Regions from separate parts of the Isoptericola sp. NPDC019482 genome, predicted to be linked through region 2. Evidence: riboswitches for the same ligand, from Rfam matches in the RefSeq annotation. Region 2 holds a riboswitch; each other region holds the start of a gene.

Region 1 (7,502 bases), on a different contig from region 2:
CGGTCGGCAGGGAGTGGTGGCCGGCGTGGTCTTTCTCGACGTGCACGTGCGCGTCGACGGCGTCCAGGGCGGCGACGTCGACGGCGCACTCGTACCGGGCCACGGTCAGTCCCCTGCCGGGGGCTCGGGCAGCTCCTGGCCGACCGTCTGCAGGTGCGCCCCGAGCACGGACGCGAAGTCCTGGGCGAGCTCGTCCGCCGACCACCCGCCTTCGGCGAGCGCCACCGCGACCTCCTGGGGGTGGGACCACACGGCGAGGCGGTCGCCACCGACGCCGATCGCCTGGCCGGTGATCCCGGCCGCGGCGTCCGAGGCGAGGAACGCGACCAGGCCGGCGACGTCGTCCGGACCGCCGAAGCCGAGGACCCGGCGCGCGAACGGCGGCATCGGCTCTCCCCGCCGCGCGGCCTCGACGAACGGACGGAAGAACGGGACCGTCTCGGTCATCGCGGTGGCCGCGACGGGCACGACCGCGTTCACGGTGACCTCGGCCCGCGCGAGCTCCATCGCCCACGTGCGGACCATGCCGACGATGCCGGCCTTGGCGGCGGCATAGTTGGTCTGCCCGAAGTTCCCGCGCTGCCCCGTCGGCGAGCCGACGCAGACGATGCGCCCGCCCTCGCCCTGCGCGCGCAGCTGGGTGGCCGCCTCGCGGACGCAGGTGAACGTGCCGCGCAGGTGCACGTCGACCACCGTGTCGAAGTCGTCGTCCGTCATCTTCCACAGCACCGTGTCGCGCAGCACGCCCGCGTTGGTGACCAGCACGTCGAGGCGGCCGAACGTCTCGACCGCCGTCGCGACGAGCTGCCGCGCGGTCGCCGTCGGCCCGACGGGGGCGACCACCGCGGTGGCGCGACCGCCCGCGTCCGCGACCCGGGCGGCCGCGGCCTGCGCGACGTCGTCGTCGACGTCGTTCACCACCACGGCGGCGCCCCGCCGCGCGAGCTCCGTGGCGTAGGCGAGGCCGAGGCCCCGGCCGCTGCCCGTGACGATCGCGACCTTGCCGTCCAGGCTGACGTCCCCGCTGGCCATGCGCATCCCCCGGTCCTCGTCGACTGTGCCGCCAGCCTGGCGCCGAATCGTGATGTTGTCAATCATTGTGATTCTCAACGAGTGCGCGTAGCGTCGGCCCCGTGAACCGGATCCACAGGCTCGGGCCCTTCAGCGCGCACGGCGAGAACATCGGCCTCCTGCTGGCCATCTCCAGCGGGCGTGCCGTCGCCGCGGCGCGCGAGTCGCTCGCGCCGTACTCCCTCAGCGCCCGCTCCTACTCCCTGCTCGAGCAGCTCGTCCTGACCGGCGCCCCCACCCAGCGCCAGCTCGCCGACGCGCTCGCGCTGGACCCGAGCCAGATCGTCGCCCTGGTCGACTCGCTCGAGGACCGCGGCCTCGCCGAGCGGCGACCGCACCCGGACGACCGCCGGCAGAAGACGGTCGTGGCCACGGTGGCCGGCGAGACCGTGTACATGGAGGCCAAGGAACAGATCAAGGCGTCGCTCGACACGCTGCTGACCGGTCTCGACCCCGACGAGCGCGTCGTGCTCGCCGACCTGCTGCACCGCATCGCGCGCCCGGCGTCGGGCGCGCTGGAGGACGCCGGCTGACGCCCTCCGCACCACCTCGACGAAGGGAAGCAACATGCGCACAAAGGTGTGTGCCATGGCCGTGGGGGCTGCCGCGGCACTCGTGCTGTCGAGCTGCTCGGGCAGCGGGCAGGGGGCCGACGGCGACGAGGCGACAGGCCCCACGGCGGTCACCGTGGGCGTGCTGCCCATCGTGCCGAGCGCGGCCATGCAGCTCGGCATCGACCAGGGCATCTTCGCGGACCACGGGTTCGACGTGACCCTAGAGACCGGGCAGGGCGGCGCGGCGCTGCTGCCCGCCGTCGTGTCGCAGGAGATGGACTTCGCGCTGTCCAACCCGTTGAGCGTCATGCTGGCGCAGGGCCAGGGCCTCGACGTCCAGCTCATCACCGGCTACTCCCACTCGAAGGCCGAGGGCGACGACGTCACGAGCGTGTGGGCGGCGCCCGGGTCCGGGATCGAGTCGCCCGCCGACCTCGCCGGGAAGACCGTCGCCGTCAACACGCTCAAGACCATGGGCGAGGTGTCGATCCGCGAGATCGTGGAGCAGGACGGCGGCGACCCTGCGAGCGTGCAGTTCGTCGAGATGGGGTTCCCGGACATGCCGGCCGCGCTGGACGGGGGCGACGTCGACGCCGTCTGGGTGCCGGAGCCGTTCCAGACCCAGCTCGCGGAGGGCGGCAACACCCGGGTGTCGTACAACTACCAAGAGGTGTTCCCCGGCGTCATGACCATGGGCGTCATCACCTCCGGCTCGCTCGCGGAGGAGTCTCCCGAGATGGTCGACGAGTTCACCGCCGCCGTGGACGAGGTCACCGCCTACGCCCAGGAGCACCCGGAGGAGGTGGCCACGGCGCTGTCCGGGTTCCTCGAGATGCCCGAGGACGTCGCCGGCGCCCTCGTCATGGAGGACTTCCGCGCCGACATCGACGCCGACGCCATGCAGACCCTCGCCGACCTGTCCGTGGAGGACGGCATCCTGTCCGAGCCCGTGGACATGGGGACGTTCCTGCCGTCCGGAGGGTGAGGCCGGTCCGGACACGTCGGGCGGGTTATCACTGATAACGTCGGTGTCATGGTCGACCTTCGAGCCGAACGCGAGCGAGCGGGCCTCACCCAGGCCCGCCTCGCCGAGCTCGCCAGGATCGCGCCGTCCAACCTCTCGGCGTACGAGTCCGGCCGACGGCCGGCGTCCCCGGCGATGGTCGAACGGATCCGGCGAGCGATGGTCCGGCCGTCCGACCGCCTCCGCGAGAAGCGCGAGCAGGTCCTCACGATCATCGCCCGCAACGGCGGCACGAACCCGCGTGTCTTCGGTTCGGTCGCACGCGGCGACGACACCCCCGCGAGCGACCTCGACATCGTCGTCGACGTGCGCCCGGAGGACGCGTGGCGCTTCGTCTCCACCCCGCGGGAGCTGTCCGAGCTGCTCGGCGTCCACGTCGACGTCGTCACCGAACGCGGGCTGCGTGCCAAGCACCAGGGCATCATCGACGAGGCCGTCCCGTTGTGAACGACCGCACGAGGCGCTGGCTGCACGACCTCGTCGACCACGCAGCCGCGGTCGATCGGCTCGTCGCACGCGGCAAGGAGGCCTACGACGCCGACGAGATGCTCCGCTACGCCGCCGAGGACCTGCTCATCCGCCTCGGCGAGTGCGTGAGCCGCATCGACCGCGACGACCCGGGATTCGTCGACGCCCACGCGGACCTGGAGCTCCGTCGCGTCAAGGACGCGCGCCACGTCGTCGCGCACGGGTACGACGTCGTCGACTCCGAGCTGCTGTGGTCGATCCTGTCGACCAACATCCCTCAGGTCGCCGCCCGGGTCGCGCGACTCGGCGGCTGAACCCGGACGGGTCGGGGTGAACTTCCCCGCTACCAGCAAAGTTGCCGACCCGAACCCTTGCGGTGGGGCCGGCGCGGTGGTGAGCTCCACGAGTGGAGTCGGCAGTCGAGGCGGAGCTGCGCAGGCAGATCATGGCGTGGGTCGGCGAGCGAGCGGAGGCCAACGGCGGCTTCCTCCGTCGTGACGAGCTGCTCGACTTCCACCTCGACGGCGAGAAGCTGCCCGTCATCGACTACTCACGCGGCATCCGCAACCCGGCGTCGTTCGCCTCGACGCTCTCGATCGTCAGCGCCGCGAACGGCCCCTACGACGACACCGAGTCCGAGGACGGGCTGCTGCACTACGCCTACCGCAAGGGCGATCCCTGGTCGGGCGACAACCGGAAGCTCCGGCACGCCATGGAGACCGGGATGCCGCTCATCCTGTTCCGCAAGGAGATCGCGAACGTCTACACGCCCGTGTTCCCGGTGTACGTGGTGGACGACGAGCCCCAGAACCGCCAGTTCCTCGTCGCGCTGGACGAGGCGTTCCGCTTCATCCACGACCCCGCCCACCTCAGCGAGCCGCAGCGGGAGTATGCCCGCCGGCTCGCGAAGCAGCGCCTCCACCAGCCCGCGTTCCGCACCCGCGTCCTCGTCGCGTACGAGACGCGGTGCGCGATCTGCGAGCTCAGGCACGGGTCCCTGCTCGATGCCGCGCACATCGTCCCGGACGGGCACGAGCTCGGCGCCCCGACCGTGAACAACGGCCTCGCCCTGTGCAAGATCCACCACGCCGCGTACGACCAGAACATGCTCGGCGTGACGCCGGACCACGAGGTGCGCATCGCGTTCCGGCTGCTGGAGGAGATCGACGGGCCGATGCTCAAGCACGGGCTGCAGGAGATGCACGGGCGGCACCTCACCCTGCCGCGGCGGCGGGCGGACCGCCCCGACCGCGACCACCTGGCGTGGCGCTACGAACGTTTCGCCGCCGCGTCGACCAAGGAGCCGACCGGGGCGTCGAGGTAGCGCACGATCCGCACGACGGCGTCCCGACCGGCCCGGTTGGCGCCGATGGTGGACGCGGACGGCCCGTAGCCGATGAGGTGCACACGCGGCTCGCCGTCGACCTGGGTGCCGTCCATGCGGATGCCGCCGCCGGCAGTGCGCAGGTGCAGGGGGCGCAGGTGGTCGAGGGCGGCGCGGAAGCCGGTGTTCCAGAAGATGACGTCCACGGGGACGGTCTCGCCGCCGGGCGCGACGACGCCGTCGGGCACGATGCGGGTGAACATGGGCCGCCGGTCGAGCACGCCGCGCGCCTCGGCTGCCAGCAGCGACGGCGTCCTGATGAGGCCGGTGACGGACACGACGCTCAGCGGCGGCAGCCCTTCGCGCACCCGGTCGGCGACCATCGCCACGGCGCGCGAGCCGTCCTCGGGATCGAAGGTGTCGCGCCACACGGGCTCCCGCCGTGTGAACCAGAAGGTCTGCGCCACGTGCGAGACCTCCTCCAGCAGCTGCACGGCCGAGATGCCGCCGCCGACGACGGCGATGCGCTGCCCCGCGAAGTCCTCCGCCCGCACGTAGTCGGCGGTGTGGAGCTGACGGCCGCGGAACGTCTCCTGGCCCGGATAGGCGGGCCAGAACGGCTTCGACCACGTGCCCGTCGCGTTGATGATCGCCCGCGCCACGACGGCGCCGGACCGGCCGCCGCCCTCCCACCGGACGAGCAGCCCGCCGTCCCCCGCCTCCTCGACCCGACGCACGCGCACCGGCCGGACGACGGCGAGGCGCAGCTCTCGCTCGTAGTCGCCGAAGTAGGCGGGCAGGACGTCGACGCTCGCCGCCTCCGGCTCGACGTCGGGCTGCTCGATGCCCGGCAGGTCGTGGATGCCGTTCACCGTGCTCATCCGCAGCGAGCGCCACCGGTGCCGCCACGCTCCTCCGGGGCCGTCCTCGGCGTCGAGGACGACGTACGTGCGCTCGCCGGACGTCGCACCCGCCGCGGGCACGAACCCGCGCCGCCGCAGGTGGTACGCCGCCGACAGCCCGGCCTGTCCCGCGCCGATCACGACGACGTCCGCCTCCTGCGGCAGGGCATCGGTCGTCGTCATGCCTGGCTGAACGTGGCGCGGGCCGGCGGGATTCCTCCGGTGGCCGTGGCGTCCCCTACCTGCCGGTCGGCGCGCGCACCTTGTCCGCGTCACCGTCCTGACGCGGCGCGAGGGCGAAGCCGCCCACCGACGCCGGGTCGTACGTGACGACGGCGTTGAGGTCGGCGAGCTCGAGCCGCCACTCCGTCAGCGCGCGCCACACGCGCAGCCGCATCCGAAGCCCACGTCGCGCCGCGGCGTCGAGGCACAGCATGCGTCCGTGCCGGTGCAGGAGATGCTCCTCGCGCACCTGCCACGGCAGACATCCGAGCGTGCCGTCGCCGTGCGTGTGCTGTCCGTTCATCGTTGCTCCCGCTGTCGGGGTCGACGACGGGACCTGGCGCGAGGCGCCGGCCCGTGGTCGACCTGCACTTCCCACGGCCGGTCGGCCGGGGCGGGTCTTCCTCCTGGGGCACCGTGCGCAGGGAGCGCGGTTGCCGGACCGGCACGCGGAGGGCGTCTCGCCGGTCACTCGTGACCTGGGCAGATATGTACACGATGCCGCGGCCGGCCCGCAACACCGCACGGTCTGCGGGCGGCGATGTCCCCGGGCCGGGCTACCGTCACGGCCCATGACCTACGCCAACGTCGGCACGCTGGGTGCCGCCCCCGGGAAGCGCGACGAGCTGGTCGCCCACCTCACGCAGCGCAGCACGGAGCTCGCGGACGCGGGCTGCCTGCTCTACGAGGTCGGCGTCAGCGACGACCGGCCGGACACGGTGTTCGTCGCCGAGCTGTGGTCGTCGGCCGAGGCGCACCAGGCGTCGCTGCAGCTCCCGGCCGTGCAGGCGTCCATCGCGGCGGCGCGGCCGCTGCTGTCCGGCGAGTTCGGGGGCTTGGACTTCACCGTCGTGGGCTCGCCGTTGCGAGACTGACTCCGTGACACAGGAAGAGTCCGGGGCAGCACGTACGGCCGTCGTGATCGGCGGAGGCATCGGAGGGCTCGCGTCGGGCGTCGCGCTCGCGCGGCACGGCTGGGACGTCATGGTGGTCGAGCGCGCGACGTCGCTGGACCCGGTGGGCGCGGGGATCGTCGTCGCACCGAACGCGGTGCGGTCGCTGGACGCGCTGGGCGTCGGCGACGCGACTCGCGACCTGGCCGCCCTGCAGGGCGAGTTCGGGCTGCGCCGGCCGGACGGCACGTGGCTGGTCCGCGGCCGCGCGGAGGGCGCCGAGTCGGTGTTCGGGGATCGCACGCTGATGCTGCACCGGGCGCAGCTGGTGGGCCTGCTCGCGGACGCGCTGCCCGCCGGGGCGCTGCGGCTGGGGACGTCCGCCGTCGTCGTCGACCCGGGGACGACGACGAGGGCGGCGCGCGTCGCCGTCACCGACGGTGCGGGGACGACGACGGAGGTCCGCGCGGACCTCGTGGTCGCCGCCGACGGCATCGGCTCCGCGACGCGGACTCGCTGGTGGCCGAGCGCCCCGGCGCCGGTGTCCGGCGGGTCGACGGCGTGGCGGTTCGTCACCCCGCGGGTCTCCGGCGTCGTGGGCTCGGAGATCTGGGGCCGCGGGATCGTCGCCGGAGTGATGCCGCTCGCCGACGGGCGCGTCTACATGTACGTCTCGGTGGCCGACGCCGTCGGCGTCCCACGCGACCTGGACGAGCTGCGTGCCCGCCTCGCCGACTGGCACGCCCCGGTCCCCGCCCTGCTCGCGTCGGTCGACGACGACACGGCGCTGCGGCACGAGCTGCGCCACCTGCCCGCCCCGCCCGCATCCCTGGCGACCGGCCGGGTCGCGCTCGTCGGCGACGCCGCGCACGCGATGCTGCCGAACCTCGGACAGGGCGGGTGCCAGGCGCTCGAGGACGGCGTCGTCCTCGGCGCGCGCGTCCGCCCGGGAGACGACGTCGCGTCCGCGCTGCTGCGCTGGTCCGACGAGCGGCGGCCCCGCGTGGAGAAGGTGATGCGGCTGTCGGCCCGGATCTCCGGCCC
Region 2 (7,502 bases):
CGGTCGCGACCTCCAGCGCCGCCGCGTTCTGGGCGCGCACGCGCACGTCGAGCGTCTCGAGGCCCTTGAGCAGCACCCACGCGTTGAACGGGCTCAGCGACGGGCCCGTGTTGCGCACGAACGTCTGCACCGGCCCGGAGAGGAACTCCTCCGAGCCGAGGATCGCGCCGCCGAGCACGCGCCCCTGCCCGTCGATGTGCTTGGTGGCCGAGTACACGACGACGTCGGCGCCGAGCTCGAGCGGCTTCTGCAGCACCGGCGTCGCGAACACGTTGTCCACCACGACGACGGCGCCGGCGGCGTGCGCGAGCTCCGCCACCCGCCGCACGTCCACGAGGTCCTGCATGGGGTTGGACGGCGACTCGAAGAACACGACGTCGGCCGGCGTGGCCAGGGCCTCCTCCCACTGCGAGATCACGTGCCCGTCGACCAGGTCGACGCGCACGCCCCACTTGGCGAGGATCTCGTCGTAGATGACGTTGGTGGACCCGAACAGGGCTCGTGCCGACACGATGCGCGAACCGCTGGAGACCAGCGCGGCGAGGGCGTTGAAGACCGCCGACATGCCCGACGCCGTGGCGTAGCAGGCCTCGGCGCCCTCGATGAGGCGCAGCCGCTCCTCGAACGTGTGCACCGTCGGGTTGCCGTACCTCGAGTACAGGAACTGGGACCGCTCGCCGGCGAACGCCGCCTCGGCGTCCGCCGCCGAGCCGTACGTGTACCCCTGGGTGAGGAACAGGCCCTCGGACATCTCCTGGAAGTCCGAGCGACGGTGCCCGCCGCGCACGGCGAGGGTCGCGGGGCGGACCGTGGCGGGCAGCGGGCGCGAGCCACCGAAGGTCGTCGGGTCGGCGCCGGGGCCGGTCGGGACCTGCGTGTCGCTCATCGGGCCTGCTCCGGCTGCTGCGGGGTCGTCCGCGTCGCGGCGTCGTACGTGCCCCAGGGCAGGCCGCGCACCTTCCAGCCCTCGCGGTCGCGCACGCCGTCGAAGCCGGGGCCGCCCTCGAAGCCCTCGAGCACGTTGTACGCCGGCCCCAGGCCGGACGACGTCGCGAGGCGCGCCGCACCGATCGAGCGCTGGCCGGAGCGGCACAGGAAGACGATCGGCCGGTCCGCGGTCAGCCCCGCGGCGGCGAGCTCGGCGAGGAAGCCGGCGTTCGGGCGCCCGCCCGCCTGCACCCACTCGACGAAGAGGGGCTTCTTACCGGCGGTCGCGGTGTCCGGCACGCCGATCGCGCGCCACTCGCCCTCGGTGCGCACGTCCACGAGGACGGCGTCGGGGTCGCCGGCGAGCAGGTCCCACGCCTGCTGCGGGGTGAGGTCGCCGGCGTAGCCCTCGGCGGGGCGGGGATCGATCTGGGTGCTCATCGCAGTCCTCCCATCGGTCGTGGCGGTAGCACCCTCGTCCGTCCCGGACGCCGTCGACGGCGCCCGGCCCGCGGGTTGCTGCGGCGTCGACGTGCCACGTCACTCGGCCGCTCGGGATGGTCACGGCGATCGTACGACAGCCGTCCGCGTGCTGGTCACCCCGTCTCGCGACCCGAGCGGCGCCGGACCTCTATGCGCCCGGACGCCCCCGGCCGGTAAAGTTGCGGTCAGATTCCGGGCAAGATCACGTCGAACGCGAGGTGGGGCCATGTCGATCCTCAGCACGATCAAGGGCTGGTTCCGGCGCGAGCGGGAGGAGCCGCTCGAGCGCCCGCGCGACCTGCCTCCGCCGGGCCCCGAGGGTGGGCGCCCCCACGAGGCGCCGTACCCCCAGGGCGCGGACAACGTGCTCGGCTGGCGCAGCGGCCCCGGCATCTGACCCACGGTCCGCCCTCGACGGGTCGGTCGGTCGTCTTCGCCGACGTGGGCCTGCGGGCGCGCGCCGGAGGCCAGGACGGTGCGCGGGGCACGGGTCCGGTGTCTCACGCGCCCGCATCGTGAGAAGGGCCAGGTCTCCGCTTGACCGTGTGGTGCTGCGCACGCACCATGGGCGGCAGGTCAAGAGCGCCAGCGCGAAGCCCCGGCTCGCTGGCCGGCAACCCTCCTCTCGCGGCGGGGTGCCCCGGGTGACGACCTGGCCCCACGCCGTCCGGCGTGCGGGCAAGCGCGGGGAGCCACCTCCCCGGCACGACCGAGGAGGACCACGCATGACCACGCTCACCACTGCGCCTGCGGTGCCCACTGTGCCTGTGGTGCGCGCCGCCGCCGTGCACGACGTCGCCCCCGTGCTGCCCGTCGTCGGCGGCGACACGCTCGTGCCGCTCGTCGACGGCCGCCAGGTGCCGTACGCCAACCTCGACGTCGCGGCGTCGGCGCCCGCCCTGCAGGCCGTGGCCGACCGGGTCGCGCGCGTGCTGCCGCTGTACGCCAGCGTGCACCGCGGCGCCGGCTACCTGTCCCAGGTCTCGACCGCCCTGTACGAGACGGCGCGCCGCACGATCGGCGCGTTCGTCGGCGCCCGCGAGGACGACCTCACGATCGTCACCCGCAACACCACGGACTCGCTCAACCTGCTCGCGGGCTGCGTGCCCGCCGACCCGGCCACCGGCGAGCCGGGCCGCGTCCTCGTGCTCGACATCGAGCACCACGCCAACCTGCTGCCCTGGCAGCGCGTCACCGATGCGACCGTCGTCACGGGCGGGCCGTCGGTGTCCGCCACCCTCGCGGAGCTCGAGGAGGAGCTGAGCTCCGCCGCGGCCGCGGGCCGGCCCTACGCCTTGCTCGCGCTCACCGGCGCCTCCAACGTCACGGGCGAGGCGCTGCCCGTGGCCGACGTCGTCGCCGCCGCCCACGGCGCGGGCGCGCGCGTCGTGCTCGACGGCGCCCAGCTGGTGCCGCACCGCCGCTTCTCGCTCGCGGCCACGGGCGTCGACTACGTCGCCTTCTCGGGCCACAAGACGTACGCGCCCTTCGGGGCGGGGGTCCTGGTCGGCCGGCGCGACTGGCTCGACGCCGGCACCCCGTACCTGGCCGGCGGCGGCGCCGTGCGGCGCGTGCGCACCACGACGACCGACTGGCACGAGGGCCCCGCCCGGCACGAGGCCGGGTCGCCCAACGTCGTGGGCGCGGTGGCGCTCGCGGCCGCGTGCGACGAGCTCGCCGCCCTCGACCCGTGGGCCGCGTCCGAGCACGAGGACGCGCTGCGGCGCCGGCTCGTGGACGGGCTCGGCGAGATCGACCGCGTCGAGGTCGTGCACGTGTGGGACGACGCCGTCGACCCGGTGGGCGTGGTGACGTTCACCGTCACCGGCTACGACCCGGGCCTCGTCGCCGCGTACCTGTCCGCGGAGCACGGCATCGGCGTGCGCGACGGCCGGTTCTGCGCCCACCCGCTGCTCGGTCGCCTCGGGTTCGACGCCGGCGCCGTGCGCGCGTCGGTGGGGCTCGGCACCGCGGGCGAGGAGGTCGAGCGGCTCGTCGCCGCCGTCCGTTCGCTCGTCACCGAGGGCCCGCAGGCGCAGTACGACGTCGTGGACGGCCTGTGGGTCGTCGTCGACGACCCGCGCCCCGTGCCCGAGGGCTCCGGCCTGGAGGGGCTGCTCGCCACCGCCGCGCTGGGCGCCGACGAGGCGTTCGGCTGCCTGCCTGACGACGTCTGAGCCGCCGCCGTCCCGCCCGCCCGCGACAGGACGCGACGGGCCGGGACATGACGACGGGGCGCCACCTTGCGGTGGCGCCCCGTCGTGTCAGCGGGTCACCGGTTGAACGCGTCCTTGACGTCGTCGCCCGCCTGCTTGAGGTTCGCGCTGGCCTGCTGGGCCTTGCCCTCGGCCTCTTTGCTCTCGTCGTCGGTGAGCTTGCCCGTGGCTTCCTTGGCCTTGCCTTCGGCCTCTTCCGCCAGGTGCTTGGCCTTGTCTCCCAGTCCCATCGGGGCTCCTTCCGTCGTACGAACGACCTCGGGAATCGACGGTAAACGCCTGTCCGCCGCCTCGCACGCCGACGTCTCAGGTCGTGGTCCGTGCCCTGGTCAGCGTCCGCCGTCACCAGGCCGCCGGGTGCCGGTCCGCCCAGCGCAGCCGGTCCTCGAGCTGGGCGGCGAGGGCGAGGAGCGTCGTCTCCCCGCCGGGCCGCCCGATCAGCTGCACGCCCATCGGCAGCCCGTCGTCGGTCCACCGCGTGGGCACGGTGATCGCGGGCAGGCCGGCCACGTTGAGCATCGACGTCCACGGCGTGTACTGGCACTGCTGCTCGAAGTTGCGCTCCGGGTCCTCGGGGTCGAACCAGCCGAGCGGGCGCGGCGTCATCGCGAGCGCGGGGGTGACGACGGCGTCGAACCGCGACACCTGCGCGACCAACCGGCGCTCGAAGGCGGTGAGGGCGCGCAGCGCCTCGGTGAGCTCGCGGGCGGGCACCTGGCGGCCGCGGCCGATGAGCCACCGGGTGAGCGGCTCGAGGCGGTCGAGGCGTGCGGGGTCGTCGATCGGCACCGCGGACGCGCCCGCCATCCACAGGGTGCGGAACGCGGGGCCGTACGTCGGCTCGGGCTCGAGGGACAGGCCGTCCACCTCGTGCCCGAGCCCGGTGAGCGTCGCCACGCCGGTGTCGAGGGCGTCGCGTGCCTCGTCCGACGTCGTGATCGCGTAGAAGTCGTCCCAGGCGGAGTCGGTCGTGACGGCCACCCGGAACCTGCCCTGCACGTCCTCGCCGCCGCTGCCCGCCACCTCGCCTCGCCGTGCCGCGGCCAGGTACTCCCCGGCGCGGGCCGACGGCGCGCGCAGCGTCAGCGGGTGGGCCACCCGTCCGTCGGGCGTCCGGGTGAGCATCCCCTCGAGCAGCAGCGCGGTGTCCTCCGTGGTGCGGGCGAGGGGCCCGTCCACGACCAGACCGCCGAGCGACTCCTGCCCCGACCCGGCGGGCACGAGTCCGCGGCTCGGCTTGAGCCCGACGACGCCGCACGCCGCGGCGGGGATGCGCACCGACCCGCCGCCGTCGGACCCGGGCGCGCACGGCAGCAGGCCTGCCGCGACGGCGACGGCGGCGCCCCCGCTCGACCCGCCCGCCCCGAGCGACGGGTCCCACGGGTTGCGCGCCACCGGCCCGGCCAGCGGCTCCGTGTACGCGGGGAAGCCGAGCTCGGGCGCCGTCGTGCGGCCGAGGCTCACCATGCCGGCGGCGTCGAGGACGTCGACGATCTCGTCGCTCACCGGCGCCACCACGGCGTCGTCGCCCGCGAAGGCGCGGGAGCCGAACCCGGCAGGCACGCCGGCCCGCAGCCACAGGTCCTTGTCCCCGCCGGGCAGCCCCCACAGCACGCCCCGGGTCTCCGCGCCGTCCCGCTCGAGGCGGGCCGCCCGCTCGCGCGCCGCCGCGGGGGTGACGCTGACGAAGGCCCCCAGCGCGGGGTTGGCGCGCTCGATCCGGGCCAGGAAGTGGTCGGCCACCTCGGTCGGCGTGAGCTCTCCCGCGCGCAGCAGGTCACGCAGCCGGGCGGCCGTCATCTCGTGCAGGGCGTCGTCCATGCTCCGCACGCTACCTATCCAGCCCCTCCGGGCGCCGAACAGGCGGTTGACACCGTGATCGCGACGATCTTGGACGGATTCCGGCATCAACCTCCTGTTCGGCGAGGATGGGGCGCGTGACCCACGACCTCGTCCTCGCCGGCCACGGCGTGCGGCTGGAGCCGCTCGGCCCGCAGCACGCCGCCGCGCTGCTGCCCCTCGTCGACGCCGACCTCTGGTTCGGCATGACCTCGCCCGTACCGACGACGGTCGAGGACCTCGAGGCGTGGATCGCCGCCGGCGTCGCGACGCCGGGCACGATGGCGTTCGCCGTCGTGGGCGACGACGGCGCGGTCCGCGGGTCCACCCGCTTCTACGAGCTGGCCCCCGGGCCGCGCCGCGTGGAGATCGGCACCACGTTCTACGGGCGCGACTGGTGGGGCGGCACGACCAACCCCGCGTGCAAGCTCCTGCTGCTGCGGCACGCGTTCGAGGAGTGGGGGATGCGCCGGGTCGCGCTGCGCGCCGACTCGCGCAACACACGATCGTGCGGGGCCATCCAGCGGCTCGGCGCGAAGCCCGAGGGCGTGCTGCGCAAGCACCGCGTCGCCGCCGACGGCACGGTGGGGGACACCGCGTACTTCTCGATCGTCGACGACGAGTGGCCCGACGTCCGCGCGGGCCTCGAGGCACGACTCGCCTGACCCCCGACCTCGACGCCTGTTCGGCGCGGGTCAGCGCAGCAGGGGCGCGACCTCCTGCCCGAGGAAGGCCGCGAAGGCGTCGAGGTCCGGCTCGTCCAGGGTCGGCTGCGCGACGACCGTCGAGACGCCCAGGTCGACGTAGCGGCGCAGCCCGTCGGCGACCTCCTCCGCGGTCCCCCAGCTCGCGTGGTCGGCGAGCACGTCGTCGGACGTGGCGTCGACGTCCCACCGCGCGAGGGACCGGCGCAGCCGGTCGGCCGCGCCGTCGCCGGTGGCGACCTGGGCGAACGCGACCGTCCGGAACGGGTGCTCGCCCTCGGGCGCGGACTCGGCGACGGGCGGCAGGCCGGCGGCAGCGCGTCCCTCGTCCACGAGCGCGACCGCCTGACGGGCCCCGGAGACGCCCGTGTCGCCGTCGATGACCACTCCCTGGGCGATCTCGCCCACCAGCCGCAGCGACTTGGGCCCCTTCGCCGCGGCGACGACGAGGGGCGCGACGGCGGGCGCCCAGTCGAGCGCGACGTCGTCGAGCGTCACGTAGCGCCCGGACGTCGTGACGTGCTCCCCGGCGAGCAGCGCGCGCAGGGCGCCGACCTGCTCGCGCATGAGCGTCAGCGGCGACGCCACCCGGGCGCCGACCTGGCCCATCCAGCTCTGCACGCCGTGCCCGACGCCGGGGACGAAGCGGCCGGGGAACATGCCGTCGAGCGTTGCCGTCTCCATCGCGGTGAGGGCCACGTTGCGCAGCGGCAGCGGCATGACGCCGATCCCGACGCGCAGGCGCTCCGTCGCGGCCAGCATCGCCGCCGCGGCGGACGGGCCGGACTCGAGGAAGCAGTCCTCCCACAGCCACACCTCGTCGAGGCCGGCGGCCTCGGCGGTGCGGGCGAACGGGACGAACCGCGAGGGCGGGTTGCCGTAGGGCGCGAGGATGCAGCCGAGGGTCACCATGGGCCGATCCTGCCCCAGTCCCGTCCGTCGAGGTAGTACCGGATCCCACGAGGTAGTACAGATGCTGCCGAGGTAGTCCCCGATCAGCGACGGCGGACGCGCAGGACGGCGGAGTCCACGCGCGGCAGGGGCCGGAACGCGCGCCGCGGCACGGGCGCGCCGACGTCGAGCACGAACCGGCGCGCGTGGCGCGCGCCCGGCGGCACAGGGCAGCAGCGCGGCCGGGGTGCAGCTCGACCGCCAGCACGCGTGCGCCTGCCCGCACGGACTTTTCGCACCGGGATGCCGAACAGGCGGGGGACACCGTTATCGGGCCTGGGGGAGCACGATAACGGTGTCAACCGCCTGTTCGGCGTCGGGCGGAGCCCGGTCAGAGCGGGGTGACCGTGCCCCGGAAGTGCTGGCGGCGCCGGCCGCCGTT
Region 3 (7,502 bases), on a different contig from region 2:
TGATCGGCGCCGGGCGCTGCACGTCGCCCCAGAGGATCGGCGGGCGCACGCAGCGCGACCCGTACGACTGCACCCAGCCGTTCGCCGTCACCGCGAAGCCGTCGAGCTGCTCGGCGAAGTACTGCACCATGTCGTTGCGCTCGGGCTCGCCGTGCACCAGCACGTCGAGGCCCAGCTCCTCCTGCAGCGCCACGACGCGCCCGATCTCCTCGCGCATCGCGGTGGAGTAGTCGGCGTCGGCGAGCTCGCCCTTCGTCCACGCGGCCCGGGCCTTGCGGATCTCCGGGGTCTGCGGGAACGAGCCGATCGTCGTCGTGGGCAGCGGGGGCAGGTTCAGGCGCGCGGCCTGCGCGGCCGCGCGCTCCGCGTACGGGCCGCGGGCGAAGTCGGCGTCGGTGAGGGCCGCGGCCCGGTCGCGCACCGCGGGCACGACGACGCCCGCCGCCGTCGCGCGGGAGGCCACGGCCGCGGACGACGCGGCGAGCGCGTCCGCGACGGCGCCACGGCCGTCCGCGAGGGCGCGGGCCAGGGTCGCGACCTCGCCCACCTTCTGGTCGGCGAACGCGAGCCAGTCGCGCAGGCGCGGGTCGAGCGTGGTGCCCGCCGCCTGCTGGTCGAACACCTCGTCCTCGACGTCGTGCGGCACGTGCAGCAGCGACGTCGACGTGCCGACGGCGAGGGCCCCGGCGCCGAGGCCCCGCAGCGACTCGACGACGTCGAGCTTGGCGGCCAGGTCGGCGCGCCAGACGTTGTGCCCGTCGATCACGCCCGCGACGAGCGTCTTGCCCTCGAGGCCCGGGACCGCGCCGTCGAGACTGCCGGCGGGCACGGCACCCTTGACCAGGTCGATCGCGATCGCGTCGACGTCGGTCGCGGCGAGGAGCGCGAGGGCGTCCTCGTGCAGGCCGCCGAACGGCGCGGTCACGAGGATGGCCGGCCGCTCGCCCGCGGAGTCCTCAGAGGCGGTGTCGTCGTCGGTCTCCCTCGCGAGGCCGGTCGCCAGGGTGCGGTACGCCGAGGCGATCGCCGCGTGCAGGCGCTCGGCGGGCACGTCGAGGGAGTCGGTGACGAGCGCGGGCTCGTCGAGCTGCACCCACGGCACGCCGACGGCGGCCAGCGCGCGCAGCAGGTCGGCGTACGCGGCGACGACGTCGTCGAGCCGGTCGAGCGGGTGGAAGCCCTCGCCCGCCTCGTCGGCCGCCTTCGACAGGGCGAGGAACGTCACGGGGCCCACGAGCACCGGGCGCGTCGTGACGCCGGCCTCCTTGGCCTCGGCGTACTCGCGCACGATGCGGTGGTCGGCGAACGAGACCGGCGTCGTCTCGCTGATCTCCGGCACGAGGTAGTGGTAGTTGGTGTCGAACCACTTGGTCATCTCGAGCGGGGCGTCCTCGCCGCGGCCGCGGGCCACGGTGAAGTACCCGTCGAGCTCGAGCGAGCCGTCCTCGTCGTCGAGCAGGTCGCGGAACCGCGCGGGGACGGCGCCCAGCAGCGCGACGACGTCGAGCACCTGGTCGTAATAGGAGAACGACCCGGGCACGGAGCCGTCGTCGGGGTTCAGGCCGAGGTCGACGAGGCGGCGTGCCGTCTCGCGGCGCAGCGTGCCTGCCGCGACCTCCAGGTCGACGGCGTCGGTGCGCCCGGCCCAGAAGGACTCGACGGCCTTCTTGAGCTCGCGGCGCCGCCCGATGCGCGGGTAGCCGAGGATCGTGCCGCCCGGGAAGGCGGCGGGGGTGGGGCTGGTCGGTGTGGTGGACATGAGCACTCCAGAGTTCGGGCGCCCGTCAGACGACGGGAGCCTGGGTCGGGATGCTCGGTACCCACGGCCTTCTGGCCAGGTCCGCGCCGTCCGACGTGGCGTCGGAGGGCGCCGGTCCGCCGAGGTGGACACCCTCGAGCAGGTCCAGAGCGGGACGGTACTTGTTGAACGTGTACACGTGGATGCCGGGGGCGCCCGCGTCGAGCACGCGCTGGGCGAGCTCCACGGCGCGCGCGGTCCCGTAGGCGTGCTGGGCCTCCGGGTCCCCCGCGGCGTCGAGCGCGTCCAGCAGCTGCCGGGGCGCGCGGACGCCGGTGAGCTCCTCGACGCGACGGAGCCGGCGCGGCTCGGTCGTGGGCAGCTGCCCGGCGAGGATCGGGATCGTCACCCCGGCCGCGCGGGCCTCGGCGACGAAGTCGGTGTAGGAGTCGGCCTCGTAGAACAGCTGCGTGATGGCGAAGCCCGCCCCCGCCTCCTGCTTCTCCTTGAGGCGCCGGACCTCCTGGGCCCGGGTGGTGCCCGCCTGCACGTTGCCGTCGACGAACGTCGCGACGGCGATCGTCATCGGGCGGGCGGCGCCGCGCAGGGCGGCCCCGGGGTCGGTCGCGCAGCGCCGGGCCTCGACCTCGCGCAGCAGGTGCACGAGCTCGATCGACGACGCGACGCCGTCGGCGGGCGGCGCCCAGTCCGGCTGGTCCTTCGGCGGGTCGCCGCGCAGGGCCAGGAACGCGCGGGTGCCGGCGTCGAGGAAGTCGTCGATGACGGCGGAGACGTCCTCGCGGTGCGCGCCCACGCAGGTCAGGTGCGCCACGGGCAGGACGGGTGTGCCCTCGAGCAGGGTCGCGACGACCTGGCGGGCGGTCGCCCGGTCACCGCCGCCCGCGCCGTACGTCACGGACACGAAGTCCGGGCGCGCGGCCACGAGCCGGCGCGCCGTCTCCCAGAACTTGGGGGCGGCGTCCGGCCGGCGCGGCGGCATGAGCTCGAACGAGACCGTCGGGCGTGCCGGCAGCACCGGGGTGGGCGAAAGGGATGCCTCTGCGACCATGCGTCACTCCATCGATCCTGGCGTGAGCACCTTCGTCCTCGGGAGGCTTCCGTCGGAGAACGGGTTGCTGCGGCGTCGTCGAGCCAGGACTCTCGGCCGCTCTGGATGGCTTGTCACGCGATCGTACGCAGCATCCGCGATACGAGCGAGGATGAGACCGCCTGGTGAGACGATCGCTGATGCGGATCGGGCGGGAACGCCCTGCTCAGGGCACCAGCACGACCTTGCCGCCCGCGCGTCCGGTCTCGACGAGCTCGTGCGCCCGCGGCGCGTCGGCCAGCGGCAGCACGGCGCCGACGGTGGTCGTCAGCTCGCCGCGGGCCAGGGCGTCGACGGCCTCGGCGAGCTCGCCGGCGTCGCGCTCGGACCGCCAGCTGGCCTGGACCCCGAGGTCCGCCGCGGCGTCGTCGGCGATGGTGACGATCCGGTCGGTGCCGCCGCGCAGGGCGATCGAGTCGGGCAGCACGCCCGCGCCGGTGGCGTCGAGGACGGCGTCCACGCCGTCGGGGGCGAGGGCGCGCACCCGCTCCACGAGCCCCGCGCCGTAGGTGGTGGGCGTCGCGCCGAGTGCGGCGACCCGGTCCTGGTTGCGCTGCGACGCCGTGCCGATCACGCGGGCGCCGCGGCGCACGGCGAGCTGGACGGCCAGCTCGCCCACCGACCCGGACGCCCCGTGCACGAGCAGCGTCTCGCCGGACCGGACGTCGAGGAGGCGCAGCACGCGGGTCGCGGTCTCCGCCGCGACGGGCAGCGTCACCGCGTCGGCCGCGGCGAGCCCGTCGGGCACCCGCGCGAAGACCGAGGTGAGGGCGAGCTCGGCATACCCGCCGCCGACGGCGAACCCGACCACGCGGTCGCCGGGCGCGACGCCGGTCGCGCCGTCCCCGCCGGGCGGGCCGACCTGGTCGACGACCCCCGCCACCTCCAGACCGGGCACGACGGCCGACGTCGGCGCCGGGGCGCCGGTCGCCCCGGCGCCGGACTTCACGTCCCAGCCGTTGACGGCGGCGGCCTCGACGCGCACGCGCACCTGGCCGGGCCCGGCCTGAGGGTCGGGGACGGCGGCGAGGTGCAGCACCTCCGGCCCGCCGTGGGACTCGTAGACGATCGCGCGCACGCGCCCATCCTGGCGCGGCGGGCGCCGTCGTGCCCGCCCGCTCAGCACCGTTCAGCAGCAGCGCGAGCCCGGGTTGCGGTCCTGGGCCGCGTAGTGCTCCCGCCAGAACTCGCGCTCGCCCATCGGCTCCCGGTCCGGGTGGGCGGACCGCTCGTGCGCCACGTACGTCGCGTAGGCGCCCTCGCCCATCACCTGCCGCACGTACCAGCGCAGGTTCGACCACCCCGCCGACGCCGCCCGGGCGAGTGCCCGGGCGGCGTCGCGCGCGGTGGCGCCGACGGTGCGGGCGTCAGTGGTGCCCGGCACCGCTGGTCTCCCGCAGGCCGGCGTCGGCCCACTCCTTCTCGATCCGCTTCTCCTCGGCCGTCGCGAAGAGGTTCGCCGGGGCGAACCGCCGGGACGCGACGGGCGCGTCCTCATGGTTCTCGCCGCCGCCGTCGCGGAACGCCTTGATCGTCACGACCACCGACGCCGCGATCACGATGATCGACAGCACCACGAACACGATCGACAGGGTGCCCTGCACGAAGGTGTTGCGGACCACGGCCTCCATCGCGGCGACGTCGGGCGCGGTGCCGAACGACGTCTCCCCGGCGGCGAGCGCGTCCTGGAACGCCCGGTGCTGCGCCCAGTACCCGACCTGGGGCACGTCCGAGAAGATCTTCTCGAACGACGCCCAGATCGTGATGAGCGCCGTGAAGGCGAGCGGCACGGCCACGATCCACAGCCAGGCCCAGTAGGCGCGGCCGCGCTTGGCGACGATCGCGAGCACGACGGCGAGCGCGATCGCGGCCAGCAGCTGGTTCGCGATGCCGAACAGCGGGAAGAACGTGTTGATGCCGCCGAGCGGGTCGGTGACGCCCAGGTAGAGGATCGTGCCCCAGCCCGCGACCATGATCGCGGTGCAGATCCACACCCCTGGTCGCCAGCTCACGTCCTTGAACCTCGGTGCCACGTTGCCGATGGTGTCCTGCAGCATGAAGCGGGCCACGCGGGTGCCGGCGTCGACGGCGGTGAGGATGAACAGCGCCTCGAACATGATCGCGAAGTGGTACCAGAAGCCCATCATCGCGGTGCCGCCGACGAGCTGGTGCATGATCGTCGCGAGGCCGAGCGCGAGCGTCGGCGCGCCGCCGGTGCGGGACACGATCGACGGCTCGCCCACCTGGCCGGCCAGGGTGCTGAGGGTGTCGGGCGTGAGGTTGACGCCGGCGAGGCCGAGCGAGTTCACGAACGCGACCGCGCCCTCGATGGTGCCGCCCGTGGCGGCCGCCGAGGAGTTCATCGCGAAGTACACGCCGCGGTCGATCGAGATCGCGGCGACCAGCGCCATGATCGCGACGAACGACTCCATGAGCATGCCGCCGTAGCCGATGAAGCGCGTCTGGCGCTCCTTCTCCACGAGCTTCGGCGTCGTGCCCGACGAGATGAGCGCGTGGAACCCGGACAGGGCGCCGCACGCGATCGTCACGAACAGGAAGGGCCACAGGCTGCCGGAGACCACCGGGCCGGTCTCGCCGCTCGCGAACTCGCTGATCGCGGGCACGTTGATCTCGGGCCGCACGATGACGACGGCGCCGGCGAGCACCACGATGACGCCCACCTTCATGAAGGTGGACAGGTAGTCGCGCGGGGCGAGCAGCAACCACACGGGCAGGACGGCGGCCACGAAGCCGTAGACGATGATGCCGACGGCGATCGTGGTGCGGTCGAGGGTGAACACGTCGGCGCCCCACGCGGTGTCGGCGACCATGCCGCCGCCGATGATCGCGGCGAGCAGCAGCACGAAGCCGATGAGGGAGACCTCGGTGATCTTGCCCGGGCGCAGGTACCGCAGGTAGACGCCCATGAACAGCGCGATCGGGATCGTCATGGAGACGCTGAACACGCCCCAGGGGCTCTCGCCGAGGGCGTTGACGACCACGAGGGCGAGGATCGCCACGATGATGATCATGATGAGCAGGGACGCGACGATCGCGGCGACGCCGCCGATCCGCCCGAGCTCCTCGCGCGCCATCTGGCCGATGGTGCGCCCGCCGCGGCGCATGGAGAAGAACAGCACCGTGTAGTCCTGCACGGCGCCCGCGAGCACCACGCCGACGATGATCCAGATGGTGCCGGGCAGGTACCCCATCTGCGCGGCGAGGACCGGGCCCACCAGCGGGCCGGCGCCGGCGATGGCGGCGAAGTGGTGGCCGAACAGCACGCGGCGGTCGGTGGGGACGAAGTCCTTGCCGTCCTCCTGCGTCTCGGCGGGGGTGGCGCGGCGGTCGTCGGGGCGCGTGATGTACCGCTCGATGACCTTCGAGTAGAAGCGGTACCCGATGAGGTACGTGCACACCGAGGCGAAGACGAACCAGATCGCGTTGATGGTCTCGCCGCGCACCAGCGCGATCATGACCCACGCGACGCCGCCGAGGAGCGCGATCGCGGCCCAGAGTGCGATCTTCGCGGGCGTCCAGCGGGGCTTGAGGTCCTCGGCCGGGACGGCCGTCGGGGGGAGCGAGGGGTCGGGAACGATCTCGTCCGTCGCCGTGGTGGCTCCGGGATCTGCTGACAAGGTGAGCCTCCAAGGCGTCGCGTCGTCGGGACCCGACACAGGATAGGGGGTGAAGAAAGGGTGACGGAACGCCCGGAACCTGGACGGCGTGCTGACGGCCGTGGTAACCGGCTCTGGGCCCGCGGTGGAGCACTCGACGCCGTAGCCTGACGTGCATGGACACCGAAGAGCGCCTCGCCGTCTTCCTCGACTACGAGAACCTGGCGCTCGGCGCCCGCGACCACCTGGGCGGCATGCAGTTCGACTTCAAGCCCATCGCGGACGCGCTCGCCGTGCGGGGGCGCGTGGTCGTGCGCCGCGCGTACGCCGACTGGTCGTACTTCGACGAGGACCGGCGGATGCTCACCCGCCACCAGGTCGAGCTCATCGAGATGACGCAGCGCATGGGCGCGTCCCGCAAGAACGCCGCCGACATCAAGATGGTGGTCGACGCGATCGAGATGGCGTTCGAGCGCGAGTACATCACCACGTTCGTGATGTGCACCGGCGACTCCGACTTCTCCCCGCTGGTCCACAAGCTGCGCGAGCTCGACAAGAAGGTCATCGGCGTCGGCGTGGAGAACTCCACGTCCCGCCTGCTGCCGCCGGCCTGCGACGAGTTCCTCTTCTACGACCGCCTCGAGGGCGTCGACGTGCCCGACGAGTCCGAGGCCCCCGCCCCCAAGCGGTCCGGCCGCGGCGGCAAGGGCACCGGCCGGTCCGGCGGTGGCCGCGGGGGGAGGGCCAAGGCCCCCGCCCCGGTCGAGGCCCCCGCAGAGGCGACGGAGTCCGCCGCTCCCGCCGAGGAGCCCGCGCCCGCGACGTCCGGCGCGACGTCGGGGACCCGCCGCCGCAAGAAGGCGCCCGCGGCCGAGCCCGCCGTCGAGCCCGCGGCAGAGCCCGTCGAGTCCGTGGTCGAGACGGACCTCGAGCAGGAGGACGCGGCGCCCGCCGGAGAGGACGCGACGATGGAGGTCAAGGTCGCGCAGACCCTCGCCGACCTCCAGGCCTCGACCAGCGGCTCGGTCACGGCGTCGAT

What was found. A riboswitch is a leader RNA that binds a small molecule or an ion and turns the genes downstream of it on or off. The one in region 2 is predicted to bind S-adenosylmethionine.
Region 1: linked by a shared signal. The riboswitch ahead of ABZ493_RS15820 (hypothetical protein) and the one ahead of ABZ493_RS17050 (aminotransferase class V-fold PLP-dependent enzyme) in region 2 are both predicted to bind S-adenosylmethionine.
Region 3: linked by a shared signal. The riboswitch ahead of ABZ493_RS00335 (methylenetetrahydrofolate reductase) and the one ahead of ABZ493_RS17050 (aminotransferase class V-fold PLP-dependent enzyme) in region 2 are both predicted to bind S-adenosylmethionine.

The regions. Positions count from the first base shown of each region.
Region 1 covers NZ_JBEYBQ010000026.1:40,429-47,930, reverse strand. Annotated here, with positions in the region: gene ABZ493_RS15860 (amidohydrolase family protein) at 1-103, opposite strand, end outside; gene ABZ493_RS15855 (SDR family oxidoreductase) at 106-1,038, opposite strand; gene ABZ493_RS15850 (MarR family winged helix-turn-helix transcriptional regulator) at 1,134-1,604, shown strand; gene ABZ493_RS15845 (ABC transporter substrate-binding protein) at 1,660-2,610, shown strand; gene ABZ493_RS15840 (helix-turn-helix domain-containing protein) at 2,659-3,096, shown strand; gene ABZ493_RS15835 (HepT-like ribonuclease domain-containing protein) at 3,093-3,431, shown strand; gene ABZ493_RS15830 (HNH endonuclease) at 3,524-4,441, shown strand; gene ABZ493_RS15825 (NAD(P)-binding domain-containing protein) at 4,387-5,526, opposite strand; gene ABZ493_RS15820 (hypothetical protein) at 5,582-5,869, opposite strand; SAM riboswitch class IV at 5,929-6,045, opposite strand; gene ABZ493_RS15815 (putative quinol monooxygenase) at 6,138-6,440, shown strand; gene ABZ493_RS15810 (FAD-dependent monooxygenase) at 6,445-7,502, shown strand, end outside.
Region 2 covers NZ_JBEYBQ010000031.1:6,769-14,270, reverse strand. Annotated here, with positions in the region: gene ABZ493_RS17065 (O-succinylhomoserine sulfhydrylase) at 1-886, opposite strand, end outside; gene ABZ493_RS17060 (rhodanese-like domain-containing protein) at 883-1,368, opposite strand; gene ABZ493_RS17055 (hypothetical protein) at 1,637-1,807, shown strand; SAM riboswitch class IV at 1,985-2,101, shown strand; gene ABZ493_RS17050 (aminotransferase class V-fold PLP-dependent enzyme) at 2,136-3,587, shown strand; gene ABZ493_RS17045 (CsbD family protein) at 3,683-3,856, opposite strand; gene ABZ493_RS17040 (amidase) at 3,969-5,447, opposite strand; gene ABZ493_RS17035 (GNAT family protein) at 5,564-6,130, shown strand; gene ABZ493_RS17030 (LLM class flavin-dependent oxidoreductase) at 6,161-7,081, opposite strand; gene ABZ493_RS17025 (MaoC/PaaZ C-terminal domain-containing protein) at 7,452-7,502, opposite strand, start outside.
Region 3 covers NZ_JBEYBQ010000001.1:70,428-77,929, reverse strand. Annotated here, with positions in the region: gene metE (5-methyltetrahydropteroyltriglutamate--homocysteine S-methyltransferase) at 1-1,759, opposite strand, end outside; gene ABZ493_RS00335 (methylenetetrahydrofolate reductase) at 1,785-2,807, opposite strand; SAM riboswitch class I at 2,813-2,919, opposite strand; gene ABZ493_RS00330 (NADP-dependent oxidoreductase) at 3,013-3,924, opposite strand; gene ABZ493_RS00325 (YbdD/YjiX family protein) at 3,976-4,230, opposite strand; gene ABZ493_RS00320 (carbon starvation CstA family protein) at 4,214-6,484, opposite strand; gene ABZ493_RS00315 (NYN domain-containing protein) at 6,640-7,502, shown strand, end outside.